Regions from separate parts of the Streptomonospora wellingtoniae genome, predicted to be linked through region 2. Evidence: riboswitches for the same ligand, from Rfam matches in the RefSeq annotation. Region 2 holds a riboswitch; the other holds the start of a gene.
What was found. Region 2 has a riboswitch for cobalamin ahead of RM446_RS03975 (putative cobaltochelatase). Riboswitches for the same ligand answer to the same signal wherever they lie in the genome.
Positions count from the first base shown of each region.

Region 1: linked by a shared signal. The riboswitch ahead of metE (5-methyltetrahydropteroyltriglutamate--homocysteine S-methyltransferase) and the one ahead of RM446_RS03975 (putative cobaltochelatase) in region 2 are both predicted to bind cobalamin.

Region 1 is NZ_JAVREK010000014.1:72,607-80,271, forward strand. Features, by position in the region: gene RM446_RS14555 (DUF3558 domain-containing protein) at 492-1,613, shown strand; gene metE (5-methyltetrahydropteroyltriglutamate--homocysteine S-methyltransferase) at 1,815-4,088, opposite strand; cobalamin riboswitch at 4,244-4,463, opposite strand; gene RM446_RS14565 (polysaccharide deacetylase family protein) at 4,788-6,377, shown strand; gene RM446_RS14570 (DUF6461 domain-containing protein) at 6,684-7,295, shown strand; gene RM446_RS14575 (polysaccharide deacetylase family protein) at 7,612-7,665, shown strand, end outside.
Region 2 is NZ_JAVREK010000003.1:92,033-99,697, forward strand. Features, by position in the region: gene RM446_RS03955 (cobyrinate a,c-diamide synthase) at 4-1,383, shown strand; gene RM446_RS03960 (GNAT family N-acetyltransferase) at 1,380-1,973, shown strand; gene RM446_RS03965 (nuclear transport factor 2 family protein) at 2,140-2,562, opposite strand; gene cobO (cob(I)yrinic acid a,c-diamide adenosyltransferase) at 2,728-3,330, opposite strand; gene RM446_RS03975 (putative cobaltochelatase) at 3,500-5,629, opposite strand; cobalamin riboswitch at 5,686-5,817, opposite strand; gene RM446_RS03980 (amidase) at 6,017-7,519, shown strand; gene RM446_RS03985 (DUF6504 family protein) at 7,566-7,665, opposite strand, start outside.

The sequences.
Region 1 (7,665 bases), on a different contig from region 2:
AACGGTTCCACCGTAGTCCGCCACCCGGCCCCGCACTCCCCCGGCTGTTGCGATCAGGCAACGATCCGCCTCGGCGGCGCCGGCGCCGCCGAGGCGTCCGGTTCCGGCCCCGGATCCGGCACTGCCTGCCGGGTACCGCAATCGCCCCTGCCCAGGACACGAAAGAGTACGTTCCTGCCACGAAACGGTGACGATATCCGCGGTCCCGGCCCATCCCCGCCACTCTCGCGTGCAAACTCGGACGCTAGGATGCGAACCCCGGCCCTGGCCCGCGACTCCACCAGCGGGCACGGCCGGCCGCGACGCGGCCGGGGGCCGTGGAGAGCCCGTGCCTTCGGCGCGGTCACACCTGCGCCCGGAACCGGTCCGGGAGCACGCGCGTCCCCCGCGGCCCGCCCACGGCGACCGAGGGCGGCCGCAGGTGGTGGAACCGGAAGCACACCGACGCGCGTCTCAGACAGCGTTTCGAACTCAGCGGCGCGAGGGGAGTCATGAGCGACAACGGGCCCTACACACAGCCTCCGCAGTACCCGGAGGGCGAGGGCGGCTCGGGCGGGCAGCAGCCGCCCTACGGCGGCTACGGCCAGCCCGGACCCGACCAGGGTGCGCCTCCTCCCCCTCCCGGCCAGCCCTACGGGAGCGGGCCTTACCAGGCGCCGCAGCAGCCGTACCCCCAGCAGCCGCAGGGCGGTCCCTACAACGACCCTTCGGGCGGCCAGCCCGGCTACGGCCCTCCAGGCGGCTACGCCCCCCAGGGCCCTCCCGGCGGACCGCAGTTCCAGCAGCCGCACGAGCAGCAGATGTTCGCCGGCGGCCAGCCTCCCTACGGCCCCGGCGGACCCGGCGGACCGATGGACCCCGGCGGCGGCTACCCGCCGCCCAAGAAGAGCAACGCCGGCCTGTTCATCGTCATCGCCGGCGGCGCCGTGATCGTCGTACTGGTGATCGCGGTCCTGGTCGTGCTGCTGCGCAACCCCGGTGAGCAGCCTCCCGTCACCGACCCCACCCCCACGCCCGACGAAACCACGGCGCCCCCGGACGACGACGCGAGCGGCGACACCGGGGACGGGGACACCGATCAGGCCGGCGGCCCGCCCTACGCGCTGCCCGAGGACCCCTGCGCCGCGATCCCGGAGGACATGCTCGCCGAGCACGGGATCCAGGACGGCAGCAAGAATCTCACCGACGCCTCCTCGTCGTGCAACTGGTACGTCGAGGGCGAGGGCGAGACCTACGGCGGGCTCTCGGTCACCTACCAGACCCCCTACGGCGGGTCCGACTCGATCGAGGGCGCCAAGGAGGAGTTCCAGTCCAACCTGGACTACGCCACCGACGAGGGCAACAGCTACAGCGAGCTGGAGGTCCACAACGAGGAGGAGGCGGACCTCGGTGACGAGGCCGTGCTCGTGTTCTCCACCGAGGTCGTGCTGAGCACCCAGGACTCGGTCGCGACCATGCTGGTCCGCAAGGGCAACATGAACGTCGAGGTGCGCTACTCCCTCTCCCCCGGCCTCTCCGCGGACGAGGACACCCCGGCGCCGCTGGAGTTCTCCGACGTCGAGGGCCTGATGAACGACCTCGGCGAGGAGTCGCTCAGCCCCATCGGAGGCTGAGGCGACGCGCTGCGCGCGAGGCGAAGGGGGTGCGGCCCGCAGCCGCACCCCCTTCGTGTGTTCGCGTGTCCGGATCCTCGGCGCCCGCGCCGACCGCGCGGCGGGGCCGGAGTCCGCCCGCGGCGCCCGCGCAGCCGGTGCCGAGTGGGCGGTAGGCGGGCCGGGGGAGACGCGCTCCGCGCCGCCTACCGCCGTCCTACATCAGCGGCCCAGCTCGGCGCGGACCCGCCGCGCCGCCTCGACCAGGTTGCGCAGCGCGGGCTCGACCTCCGCGTACCCGCGGGTCTTCAGCCCGCAGTCGGGGTTGACCCACAGCTGCTCGGGCGAGAGCGCCCTCAGCGCGCTGCGCAGCGACGCCTCGATCTCCTCAACCGAGGGCACCCGCGGGGAGTGGATGTCGTAGACTCCCGGGCCGATCGCCCGGCGGTAGCCCTTCGCGGAGAGGTCGCCGACGAGTTCCATGTGCGAGCGGGCGGCCTCCACGCTGGTGACGTCGGCGTCGAGCGCCTCGATCGCCCCGACGATCCTGCCGAACTCCGAGTAGCACATGTGGGTGTGGATGCGGGTGCTCGCCGCCACGCCCGAGGTCGCCAGCCGGAACGACTCGACGGCCCAGGCCAGGTAGTCCGCGCGCGACTCCTCCCGCAGGGGCAGCAGCTCGCGCAGCGCGGCCTCGTCGACCTGGATGTGGCGGATGCCCCCCTTCTCCAGGTCGGCGATCTCGTCGCGCAGCGCCAGCGCCACCTGGCGGGCGGTGTCTCCCAGCGGCTGGTCGTCGCGCACGAACGACCACGCCAGCATGGTCACCGGACCGGTGAGCATGCCCTTGACCGGCCTGTCCGTGCGGGACTGGGCGTAGGTGATCCAGTCGACCGTCATCGGCTCGGGGCGCGACACGTCTCCGTAGAGGATCGGCGGGCGCACGCACCGCGACCCGTAGGACTGGACCCAGCCGTTGGCGGTGGTGGCGTAGCCGTCGAGCTGCTCGGCGAAGTACTGCACCATGTCGTTGCGCTCGGGCTCGCCGTGCACGAGCACGTCCAGGCCGATGTCCTCCTGGAGCTTGATGACGCGGTCGATCTCCGCGCGCATCAGGCGCTCGTACTCCCCGTCGCCGATGCGTCCGGCCCGGTGGTCGGCGCGGGCCCTGCGGACCTCGGGCGTCTGCGGGAAGGAGCCGATGGTGGTCGTCGCCAGCACGGGCTCCTTGCCGGCGACCGTTCGCCGCCCGTCGCCCACGCGGGTGGTCGCACCGCCCAGCGCCTCCAGCCGGGCGCGCACCCGGGAGTTGGTGAAGGACGCGGGCGCTGATCCGCGGGCGGCCTTCAGCTCAGCCGCGGCGGCCCCGTCACCCTCGGAAAGGGCGCGGCCGAGCAGCACCACCTCGTCGACCTTCTGCTTGGCGAACGCAAGCCGCTCGCGCACCGCCGGGTCCATGCCGGGCTCGGCGTCCAGGTCGATCGGCACGTGCAGCAGCGAGCAGGAGGTGCTCACCTCGACCCGGCCGGCCAGGCCCAGGACGGACCCCAGCGTCGACAGCTTCCCGGGCATGTCGGCGCGCCAGACGTTGCGCCCGTCGACGACACCCGCGACCAGGGTCTTGTCACCCAGGCCCGAGACGCGCGCCAGCTCGGCGACGCCTTCGGGGCCGCTGGCGAGGTCCAGGCCGATCTGCTCGACGCCGGTGCCCTTGAGCACCTCGAGCGCCTGCGCGCCGATCGCACCGAAGTAGGTGGAGACCAACAGCTCGGGCCGCCGGGCCTGGGCGCCCAGGCGGCCGTAGGCGTGCTCCAGGGCCGGCAGCTCGGCGCGGCCCTCGTCGCTCGCCAGGATCGGCTCGTCGAGCTGCACCGACCGGGCGCCCACGGCCGACAGCCGATCGAGCAGTTCGGAGTAGCACGCCAGCAGGTCGTCGAGCAGGTTCAGGGGCCGCCAGCCCTCGGGGGCGTCCGCGGCGGGCTTGGCCAGCATCAGGAACGTCAGCGGGCCTACGAGCACCGGCCGGGTGGGCACGCCCAGTCCCTTGGCCTGGGTGTACTCCGACAGCGGCTTGCCGCCCGCCAGGCGCGGCCGCGTCGCGGGCGACAGTTCGGGGACCAGGTAGTGGTAGTTCGTGTCGAACCACTTGGTCATCTCCATGGGCGGGAGGTCGCCGGTGCCGCGCGCCATGGCGAAATAGGCGGCGAGTTCGGACTCGCGGTCATCGGCGGCCTCGAACGCCGCCCGGAATCGCTCGGGCACCAGCCCGAACAGGACCGCGTTGTCGAGGACGTGGTCGTAGTAGGAGAACGTGTTGGACGGGATCGTGCCGATCCCGGCGTCGCGCAGCGACTCCCAGACTTCGCGGCGCAGGCGCGCGGCGACGGCGTCCAGATCGGCGGCGCCGGAGCGGCCGTCCCAGTAGGACTCGCAGGCGCGCTTCAGCTCCCGGTCGCCGCCGATGCGCGGGTATCCGTGGACGGTCGTGGGGATCATGCGGCACCGCCCGCGGACGTGTGGCCTTCTCGCATGGCTTGTTCTCTCCCTCGTCGATCAGCCGGACGATCCGCGGCCGCGGGAGAGGGGGTGCGAGCGCACAGGAGCGCCACCGCCCTGGCCCTCCCTCGGGGCGCACGGACCACCGCGGGCGTGTCAGCCCGCGGGCGGTGGCAGGTATTCGGACTCGCGGGCGCGGCACGGCCCGATCGGGCCGCTCCTCCTACCGGCCGCCGCTTCCCAGGCGCAAACGCCCAGTGCGATGGCGGCTTTCGTTCCCACTTACCGCTGCGGGGCAGTCCCGGATTCGCACCGGGTTCCCTCTTGCGACACGCACGGCTCAACGTGCGCGTACCGACCGCGGCTGCAACTATAGTCCAGGCAGTCACGACCGCCCGCGGACGCCTCCCCACACAGCGATCCCGGGCCTGCGCAGCGACCGGACGAGGCCTGGCGGCGGCCGCCCGAACCGCTCCGGCGGACGCGAGGCCGACGCGCGGGGGCAGGCGGACTTTGCCAAGCTTGTGCAGTTGTTGGCCGCATCATGACGTCTTCTGTCGACTAATTCACCTCTGCGGAGATTACCCTCGACCGATGGACCGTGTCCGAATTGATATGTCATTCGCGGAACCCGCGCGGATTCCCAGAGCGACACATTCACCGGCACCCGACTCCAGAACCGTGAAGGACGCGCACCAGTTGAAGCACCAGCCAGTCGGCTCGCATACTGGCTTCCGGCCAGGCGCCGTCACACTCCGCTCTCGAACAGCAACCGCGAGTACAGTTTCCGCCGCGGCGGCTCTGGCGCTGCTGCTGGCACTGACCGCCTGCACGGGCGGCGGGGCCGACCCTGCATCGTCGGGTGCATCGGCGTCGGCATCGCCCGGTGCCACGCCGGCCACGGGTGCAGCGGACGAGCTGACCGCCGTCGACACGGAGCACATCCCCGGTCTTGAGGAGCAGACCTCCACCGAGACCCTCGACGGTGGTGTGGAGACGCACGTGTCCTACCCGCGCGTGCCCAAGGCCGGCCCGTTCACCGAGCGGCTCGGCGAGATCACCGAGCAGGACGCGCAGGACTTCGCGAGCGCCGAACGGGGAGCGAAGTCCTACACCGTCGACTGGCAGGTGAGCGTCGCGGGCGGCAACGTCCTGGCGGTACGCCTCACCCAGCACGAGAAGGACGGCGGCGGCAAGCGGACCGGCCACTCCACTTACTGGTACAACACCGAGTCCGGCCGCACCGCCTACTCCACCGAGCTGCTGGACGGCCAGGGCAGCCTGGAGGAGCTCGACGGGCTGGTCAAGAAGCGGTTGAAGGACCGGGGCGGTGTCGACGCCTCGAAGCTGCACCCCATCGCCGAGATGTACGACTCCGTGGGCTTCAACCCCGACGGCGACCTCGTCGTGGAGTTCGACGAGGGCCAGGTCGCCCCGCCGAAGAAGGGCCGGGTCCGCGCCGTCGTACCCGGGAAGGCGGCGGCGCCGCTGCTCTCGTCGTTCGGCGAGCGGGCCCGCGACGCCGCCGTGGTGGTCACTCCCGAGTTCGAGATCACCAACGCCGCGAGCGCGCCCAAGGACAGCCCGCCTGAGGGCAGCGTCCCGGGGACCTTCGCCACGGATCCCGACGAGGTCGACTGCGACTCTCCCGACTCCAAGTGCATCGCGCTGACCTTCGACGACGGCCCGGGAGGGCGCACGCCGGAGTTGCTCGACACGCTGGCGAAGTACGACGCAAAGGCGACGTTCTTCGTCACGGGCGAGCCGGTGCGCGAGTTCCCCGACACGGTCCGCCGCGAGTACGCCGAGGGGCACGAGCTGGCCAACCACACGGTCCACCACCCCGACCTCACCTCGCTGGGCAAGGACGGGATCGGCGACGAGCTGACGACGGTCAACGGGCTCGTCCGGCGCGAGACCGGCTACAGCATGGATCTGATGCGCCCGCCTTACGGCGCCACCGACGAGGGCGTCGCCGACGTCACGACGGAGCTGGGCCAGGCGCAGATCCTGTGGAGCATCGACACCAACGACTGGCGCGACCACGATTCGGAGCTCGTCAGCGACCGCGCCGTCGAGCGCGCCCGGCCCGGATCGATCGTGCTGATGCACGACATCCACGGCACGACGGTCGACGCCGTACCCGACATGCTCAAGCGGCTGGACAAGAAGGGTTACACCATGGTCACGGTGTCGCAACTGCTCGGCGAGACCGACCCCGGAAAGAAGTACATCGACGGCCACCCGCCGAAGCCCGAACCGTCGGGCTCGGAGAGCCCGTCGAACTGACGAGAGGCGGTGGCCTGGGCGTTCGCCGGTGCGGGCGGCCGGGCGGCCGCGCAAGCGCGGCGACAGGACGCGGGGTGTCCCCGGTGCGGGGCACCCGCGTGCGCGCGTAGGCTGGTGCGCCGTGGCACTGGGACGGACCCCGCCGGGTACCCGGGTACCCGGGCAGGGACCGCCGAACCGCGCCGGCGTGTCCTCAACCGGCCTGCATAGCGGGGCTCCCCGGGGGAACGCGAAGGGTGAAGGCGGTCGTTCCCGACGATGTGAGCAGCCACCACAGCGTGCCCCGTGGACGTGAAGGGAATTCCGATGGCCGTTGCGTTGGCCCGCGACTATGCCTGGTTGCGGGAGACTCAGCCGGACCTCGCCGAAGCGTACTGCCTCTCCTACGTCCGAGGACTCGGCAAGGCCGCCGCTCTGGGGCGGCTCGGTGTGGCCGAGCGCGACATGCGCTGCCTGCCCATCGCCGAGGCCGTCGAGGCCGCACTCTGCTGCGCCGACGACCGCCCCCCGATGACCGTGCACGCGCTGGCGGTCGGCGGCTGGACGGTGATCATCGAGCCGACCGGCTGCCGGGCCACCCGGCCCGAGTGCTACCGCGCGCTCTCGGCCGAGACCGAGCTGGTGTCGGTGCGGGTGCTGATGGACCACCGCTACGAGTTCCGCTGGGTCATCGACGGCGTGCTGCAGACCTTCTTCGACGCCCGCACGCCGCGGGTGCGCCGGGGTACCCGCCCCGACTCCCTGGAGGCCCAGATGGGCGCCGTGGGCCTGGGCGGCACCGCCGCCGAGACCGAGCCCGCCGCCGCGGTGCTGGCGCTGGCCGACCGCGTGACCGGCGTGCGTATCCGCTCCTCCCACCTCGCGGGCCCTCTGCTGGGCGCCGAGCTGGACTCCGCGCTCCCCCTCACGCCCCGCTGATCCCCCTCGTCCCGACGCGGGCGGCGCCCCGGCACAAGACCCGGCGGGCGTGCCCGAGGCGGGGCGGCCCGACCCGCGCGCGGGGGCGTTCCGCACCACCGCTCCGGCCCGGCGGCGCGGCGACGCCCGAGTGCCCGAATGCGTTGTCCTCCGCAGGTCGCTGACCTGTTGTGGTCACATTCTGCAACCCTGTGCTTCGGCGGTACCGCATGTCCTACGTTTCTTGCAGGGACGCCGACGCGGTCCGGATCCGGCGCGACCCGCCGTCCGGCCCGGATGCGGCGCAGTCGGCCACGTGGAAGGAACACTCCGGCGCATGACCCCATCTCCTGCGGGCCCCGCACCGAGCGCGCCGGCGCGCGGCCGGGCC
Region 2 (7,665 bases):
CGAGTGGTGATCGCGGCCCCGTCGTCGAGCAGCGGCAAGACCACCGTCGCCACCGGCCTCATGGCCGCGCTGGCGGCGCGCGGCGACCGGGTCTCCGGGCACAAGGTGGGCCCCGACTACATCGATCCCGGCTACCACGCGATCGCCACCGGGCGCCCCCCGCGCAACCTCGACCCGGTGCTGTGCGGCGAGGAGCGCGTCGCGCCGCTGCTCCTGCACGGTGCGGCGGGCGCCGACATCGCCGTGGTCGAGGGCGTGATGGGCCTGTTCGACGGCGCCGCCGACTCCGCGGGCTTCGCCGGGCCGGGGGACGCGGGCTCCACCGCCCACGTGGCCGCCCTGCTGGGCGCGCCGGTGGTCCTGGTGGTCGACGCCTCGCGCAGCGCGCGCTCCGTCGCAGCGCTGGTGCACGGGTTCTGTACCTACGACCCGCGGGTGCGCATCGCCGGAGTGATCCTCAACCGGGTGGGCTCCGAGCGCCACGAGCGCATCCTGCGCGCCGCGCTGGAGGACGCAGGCGCCGCTGTGCTGGGCGCGATCCGGCGCCGCGAGGAGGTGCACACTCCCTCGCGCCACCTCGGTCTGATCCCCGCCGCCGAGCGGGCCGGTGAGGCCCGGCGCGCCGTACGGGAGCTGGGCGAGCTGGTGTCCTCCTCCTGTGACCTGGAGGCGGTGCGCGCCGTCGCCAGCGCAGCTCCCGCGCTGCCGGACGAGCCGTGGGACCCGCAGGCGCAGCTGCGGCCGCCGCGGGAGGCGGCTCTGCAGCGCCCTCCGCGGATCGCCGTCTTCGGCGGTGCCGCCTTCACCTTCGGCTACAGCGAGCAGGCGGAACTGCTGCGCGCCGGGGGCGCCGAGGTGCACACCGTGGACCCGCTGCGTGAGGAGGCGCTGCCCGAGGGGGCCGATGCGCTCATCGTCGGCGGCGGGTTCCCGGAGGTGCACGCCGCCGAATTGTCGGCCAACGCCGCGCTGCGCGGCGCCGTGGCCGGCCTCGCCGCGCGCGGCGCGCCCGTGGCCGCCGAGTGCGCCGGACTGCTCTACCTCTCCCGCAGCCTCGACGGCGCGCCGATGTGCGGCGTGCTGCCCGCCGACGCCGCGATGACGGGCTCCCTCACCCTGGGCTACCGCTCGGCCGTGGCCGTGGCCGATACGGTGCTCGCGCACCGGGGCGCCCGCGTGCGCGGCCACGAGTTCCACCGCACGATGGTCGAACCGCGGTCCGGACCGCGGCCGGCCTGGCAGTGGGAATCCGGTGGCGGCGAGGGCTACGGCTCTGGCAGCATCAGCGCTTCCTACCTGCACGTGCATTGGGCCGGCCGACCCGCGATCGCCGAGCGGTTCCTGGCGGCCGCGCGTGCCTACAGCGAGGGGGTGGCCGAGTGACCGGCGCCGAAGAGACGCCGCTCATGCCGTCGGTGGTGCTGTGCACCGAAAGGCTCGTGCTGCGGGCGCACACCGGCGACGACGTCGACGCCGTCTTCCACGGCGCGGCCGACCCCGGGGTGCAGCGCTGGCTGCCCATGCCGCGCCCCGGAAAGGCCTACACCCGCGCCGACGCGGAGCACTGGTGCCTGGTGGCCGCGCCGCATGCCCGCGTGAGCGGCGACGGCCAGCAGTGGGCGGTCGTCGATGCCGAGACCGGCGCCTTCGCCGGCGCGGTGGGTCTGAACCGCACCATGTGGCGCGCCGGCTCCACCGAGGTCGGTTACTGGCTGGGCCCGGGGGCGCGGGGACGCGGGCTGGCGACCGAGGCGGTGGTGGCCGTGTCGCGGTGGGCTCTGGCCGACCAGCGGTTCGAGCGGGTGGAGCTGAAGGCCGCCGCAGGCAACACCGCGTCGCGGCGGGTGGCCGAGAAGGCGGGGTTCACCTACGAGGGGACCGAACGCAACGCGATGCCGCTGCACGAGGGCCGTGCCGACCTGGCGGTCTACAGCCTCATCCCGGCCGATCTCGGCCCGGGGGGCACCGCCTAGCCCAGCGGCGCCCCGGGCGACGGCCGCTCAGACCATCGGCGACCGGGCAGCCACACGTCTGCACGCGCCGCATCATCGTCGATCTTGTAGCCATCGCAAATGGCAATCGCTTTCCTTCACGATAGCTACAAGATCGACGGGGTTCGGACGGTTAGTCGGCAGTCTGTCAAGCGGGCGGCGGTTCGCCGGGGGCGCCCAGGACCGCAGCCATCAGCTCGGTGTCGGAGTACTCCTTGACCTGCACCGCCCGGCCCTTCTCCATCCGGAAGACCCAGCAGTACTCGTTCTCGTAGGCGCGGCCGGTCGCGGTCCTGTTGCCCGGGCCGGCGGCCTCGACGACGACACGGTCGCCCTCGGCGGTGAAGGCGCGCGGCGTGACCTTGGCGTCGGGCGCGAGTTGCGCCTGCAGGGGGCCGAGAAGCTCGGTCAGCACGGCCTGCCTGCCGTTGTAGGTACCCGACCACGGTGAGGTGCCGATGACCGTCCAGACCACGTCCTCGTGCAGACAGGCCGCCCACGGCCCGGTGTCCCCCTCGGCCAGGGCCGCATAGGCCTTCTCCAGCAGTTCCCTGTTTGCGGCCGCGTCCACGGCGCCTCCTCTGCGTTGCCGGCGGGTGGGACCGGTGTCCCGCCCCGGTCCGGCCGAGAATAGCCCGCGAGCAGGCGTGGGCCACCACCGGGTTCCCGGCACCTTGCGGCCGCCTCCGGGACGGCGCGCGGCAGGGCGGCGCGGCTCACCGCGGGGCGGCGGGTCTCACCACTCGATGCCGCGCTGCCCCTTCTGACCGGCGTCCATGGGGTGCTTGACCTTGGTCATCTCGGTGACGAGGTCGGCCGCCTCCCGCAGCCGGGGGTCGGCGTCGCGGCCGGTGACGACCACGTGCTGGTGGCCGCCGCGCTGCGCCAGGGTCTCGACCACGTCGTCCACGTCGACCCATCCCCACTTCATCGGGTAGGTGAACTCGTCGAGCACGTAGAGCCCGTAGGTCTCGGCGGCCAGGTCGCGCTTGATCTGGGCCCATCCCTCCGCGGCGTCAGCGGCGTGGTCCTCCTCGGTGCCGCGCCGCTGGATCCACGACCAGCCCTCGCCCATCTTGTTCCAGTCGACCCGGCCGCCTTCGCCCGACTCACCGAGGACACGCAGCGCGCGCTCCTCGCCGATGCGCCACTTGGCCGACTTGACGAACTGGAACACGCCGATGTCCCAGCCCTGCGACCAGCCGCGGGTGGCGAGCCCGAACGCGGCGGTCGACTTCCCCTTGCCGGGCCCGGTGTGCACGATGAGCAGCGGACGGTTGCGGCGCTGGCGCGTGGTCAGTCCGTCTTCGGGCACGTAAGCGGGTTTGCCCTGCGGCATGTCGGTCTCTTCTCCTCGGTTCTCGGGCTTCTTCTCGCGTTCTGCGGTGCGCCGGGTGTTGGTGCCGGGTGCCCCGGGCGTCGGCGGGAACGCGGCTGCGGACGGCCGGCCGCCCTCCGGTGCACTGCCTCGGGCGCCCTTCGCGCGCCGCGCGCCCGCCCGGCCGCCCTCAGGCGGCGCGGCGGGTGGACCGCACCAGGCCGCTCAGCGCGTCGGCGCCCAACTCCTCCAGGCGCACCGACTCTCCGCCCATCTCGGCGGCCAGCCGCTCGGCCAGGCCCAGGCGCACCGGCCCCGACTCGCAGTCGACGACGATGCCGTGCACTCCTCGGGCGCCGATCCGCGCGCCGGCGCGCAACGCCTCGTCGAGACCGCCGCGGGTGGCGCGCCCGTCGGTCACCACCACGAGCAGCGCCCGGCGGCCGGCGTCGCGCAGCCGCTCCACGCGCAGCACCTCGGCCGAGCGCGCCAGCCCCGCCGCGAGGGGAGTGCGGCCACCGGTGCGCAGCTCGCCCAGCCTGCGCGCACCCGCCTCCACGGACGAGGTCGGCGGCAGCTCCACCTGGGCGCCGGTGCCGCGGAAGGTGACCAGGCCGACCTTGTCGCGGCGCTGGTAGGCGTCCAGCAGCAGGCTCAGCACGGCGCCCTTGACGGCGCGCATCCGCTGCCGGGCGGCCATGGAACCGCTGGCGTCCACGCAGAACAGCACGAGATTGCCTTCGCGGCCTTCGCGCACGGTCTCGCGCAGGTCGCCGGGGCGCACGACCAGGCCCGGGCCGGTGCGGCCGCGGGCGCGCTGGTAAGGAGCCGCCGCGCGCAGGGTCGCGGTCAGGTGCAGGCCGCGCACCCCCGAGCGGGGCACGCGCGCCCCCGACGTGCGGCCGAAGGGCGTCTCGGCCCGGGAGCGGCGGCCGGGCGCGCCCTCGCCGACGCCGTCGAGGCTGAACAGGCGCGGCCGGTAGGTCTCGCCGGCCTCCGCCTGCGGTCCCCGGCCCGGGTCCTGCGGACGAGGCGGGGACTGCTCGTCGCCGGGGTCGTCTTCGGCGCCGCCGGAGCCCGCCGGCCGGGGGGCGGAGGGGGAGGGCCCGGCTTCGCCGCCGGGCGCCTCGCCGGAGTCGGGGCCGGAGTCCTGCCGGCCCGGGGCCTCGTCCTCGCCCGACGGTTCGGAGGAATCCTCCGCCGATGAATCGGAGTCCGGGGCCCGTGCCTCGGTGCCACCGCCTCCGCCGCCCGTCGCGTCGGAGGGGCCGCCGGACTCACCCGGGTCTTTTGGGTCCGCATCACCCGCCTGGTCCAGCGCCTCCTGCAGCCGGTCCTCGTCCAAGTCGGGGGCGTCGAAGGGGTCGCGCCTGCGCCGGTGCGGCAGCGCCAGGCGGGCGGCGTCGCGCACGTCCTCGGGGGTCACCTCGTTGTGGTCGCGCCAGGCGGCCAGCGCCATGGCGGCACGCGCGGTGACGATGTCGGCGCGCAGGCCGTCGACGTCGAAGGCCGCGCAGACCGCCGTCACCTGCCGCAGCGCGGCGTCGGTGAGCACGACTCCCGGCAGCCGCTTGCGGGCGGCCAGGATACGGCCCGCGAGCTCGGCCTCGTCCCGGGCATAGCCTGCGGCGAAGCCCTCGGGGTCGGCCTCGAACGCGAGCCTGCGGCGTACCACGTCCGCGCGCAGCTGCGGGTCGCGGGTGGCGGCGACCTCCACGGTCAGGCCGAAGCGGTCGAGCAGCTGCGGCCGCAGTTCCCCTTCTTCGGGGTTCATCGTGCCCACGAGGAGGAAGTGCGCGGCGTGGCGCACCGAGACGCCTTCGCGCTCGACGTGTGAGGTGCCCATGGCTGCGGCGTCCAGCAGCAGGTCGACGAGGTGGTCGTGCAGCAGGTTGACCTCGTCCACGTAGAGGACGCCGCGGTGCGCCTCGGCGAGCAGGCCGGGCTCGAAGGCTTTGACGCCTTCGGTCAGCGCCCGCTCGATGTCCAGCGAGCCCACCAGCCGGTCCTCGCTGGCGCCCACCGGAAGTTCGACGAGGCGGGCGGGACGCTCACCGGGCACCTCGGAGTCGGCGTGCGGGCCGTCGGGGCACTGGGGGTCGGGGGCGGCGGGGTCGCAGCCGAAGCGGCAGCCCTGCACGACGTCGAGGTCGGGCAGCAGCGCCGCGAGGGCGCGCACCACGGTCGACTTGGCGGTGCCTTTCTCACCGCGGACCAAGACGCCGCCCACGTCCGGGGACACGGCGTTGATCAGCAGCGCGAGCTTCAGGTCGTCCATGCCGACGACCGCGCTGAAGGGGTAGCGAGCAGGAGCGCTCACGCAGGCCAGTCCTTCCTCGGGAGTCCACGCCCATAGGGGTCTTGCCCGGTGCCGCGCAGTCTCCTGACTTCCAGATCACCGCTCGCCCGCCGCCTTCCCACCGGAGGGGGTTCCGGCAGTGGCGCTCGTTGCGGGGCCGCTCCCTGGTCACAGTGGCGGGACCGTCCCGGATTCACACCGGGTTCCTGCGCGCCGCGGCGCGGCCGGGACGCTCCCGGCCGGGTACGCCCGGCGTCGGCACCGCCAACAAGAGTCTCACACCGCCCCCGTCCGGCCTCCATCGCCTCCGCCGCCGCTCAGCGCAGCGGGTCTCGGCGAGATCCGCCCGCCCGAGGGGCGGCGCTCCGGCGACGATCACCCTTGCGGCGGCGCCCCGATCGGGATGGGATGGTCGCACCCGGACACCAGCGCCCGCCCGGCCCGGCCTGCGGGGCGGCACCAGACCACCCGGAGGGCCCCACCGCGATGCGCGACGACGAGACCGCCGACATCACCAGCCGACCGGCCCGCGAGCTCGCGCGGATGCTGCGCGCACGCGAGGTCTCCGCCCGGGAGGTGGTGGCCGCGCACCTGGAACGCGTCGAGGCGCTGAATCCGGCCGTCAACGCCGTGGTGACCCTGTGCGGCGAGCGCGCCATGGACGAGGCGCGCGCCGCCGACGAACTGCTGGCCGCGGGCGGCGAACCCCCGCCGCTGCACGGCCTGCCGGTGGCGCACAAGGACACCCACGAGGCCGCGGGCGTTCGCACCACCTTCGGCTCGCCGGTTTTCGCCGATCACGTGCCCGACCGCGACGAGCTGGTGGTGGCGCGCATGCGCGCGGCCGGGGCGATCACCATCGGCAAGACCAACGCCCCCGAGTTCGCCGCCGGGTCGCACACCTTCAACCCCGTGTTCGGGCTGACCCGCAACCCCTACGACACCGCGCGTTCGGCGGGCGGCAGCAGCGGCGGCGCGGCCGCGGCGCTCGCGGCGGGCATGCACGTGCTGGCCGACGGCTCGGACATGGGCGGGTCGCTGCGCAACCCCGCCTCGTTCAACAACGTGGTGGGGCTGCGGCCGTCGCCGGGTCGGGTGCCGCAGCACCCCGCACCGCTGGGCTGGTCGCAGTTGTCGGTGCAGGGCCCCATGGCCCGGGAGGTCGACGACGCCGCGCTGCTGCTGTCGGTGATCGCCGGCCCCGACCCGCGCAGTCCCGTCGCCCTCGACGAACCGGGATCGGCGCTGGCACCGCCGCTGGAGGCCGGCTTGCGCGGGCTGCGCCTGGCGTGGTCGCCGGACCTCGGCGGATCGGCGCCCTGCGAGCGGGCGGTGGCACAGGCGCTGGCGCCCGCGCTGGAGGCCTTCTCCGGCTTGGGCTGCGAGATCGCCGAGGACGCCCCCGACCTCTCCGGCGCCGACGACGTCTTCCGCACGCTGCGGGCCTGGCAGTTCGAGGCGACGCTGGGGCCGCTGCTGGACCGCGAGCGCTCGCGGATCAAGCCCAGCCTGGCCTGGAACATCGACGAGGGCCGCAAGCTCTCGGGCGCCGACGTGGCGCGCGCCGAGCTGGAGCGCACCCGCATCTACCACCGGGTGCGCGGGTTCTTCGAGCGCTACGACGCACTGCTACTGCCGGTGAGCCAGGTGACGCCCTTCGACGCGGACCTGGAGTACCCGACCGACATCGACGGCGCCGAGCAGCGGACCTACCTCGACTGGATGCGCTCCTGCTACCACATCACCGTCACCGGATGCCCGGCACTGGCCGTGCCCGGCGGGTTCACGCCGGGCGGGCTGCCGGTGGGCCTGCAGATCGTCGGGCCTCACCGGGCCGACCGGCGCGTGCTGGAGATCGGCCGCGCCTTCGAGCGCGCCACCGGCCACGGCCGACGCCGACCGCACCTGTAGGCCGGGAGGCCGCGTCAACCGCCGCCGGATGCGGCCAGGCGCGGGCTCAGTCCCAGACGCGCGCCAGCAGCCACCGGTCCGTGGCGGAGTCGTGCCGCAGCTCGTAGACGCCCAGGGCGCCGGAGGAGCCGGCTTCGACCCGCCAG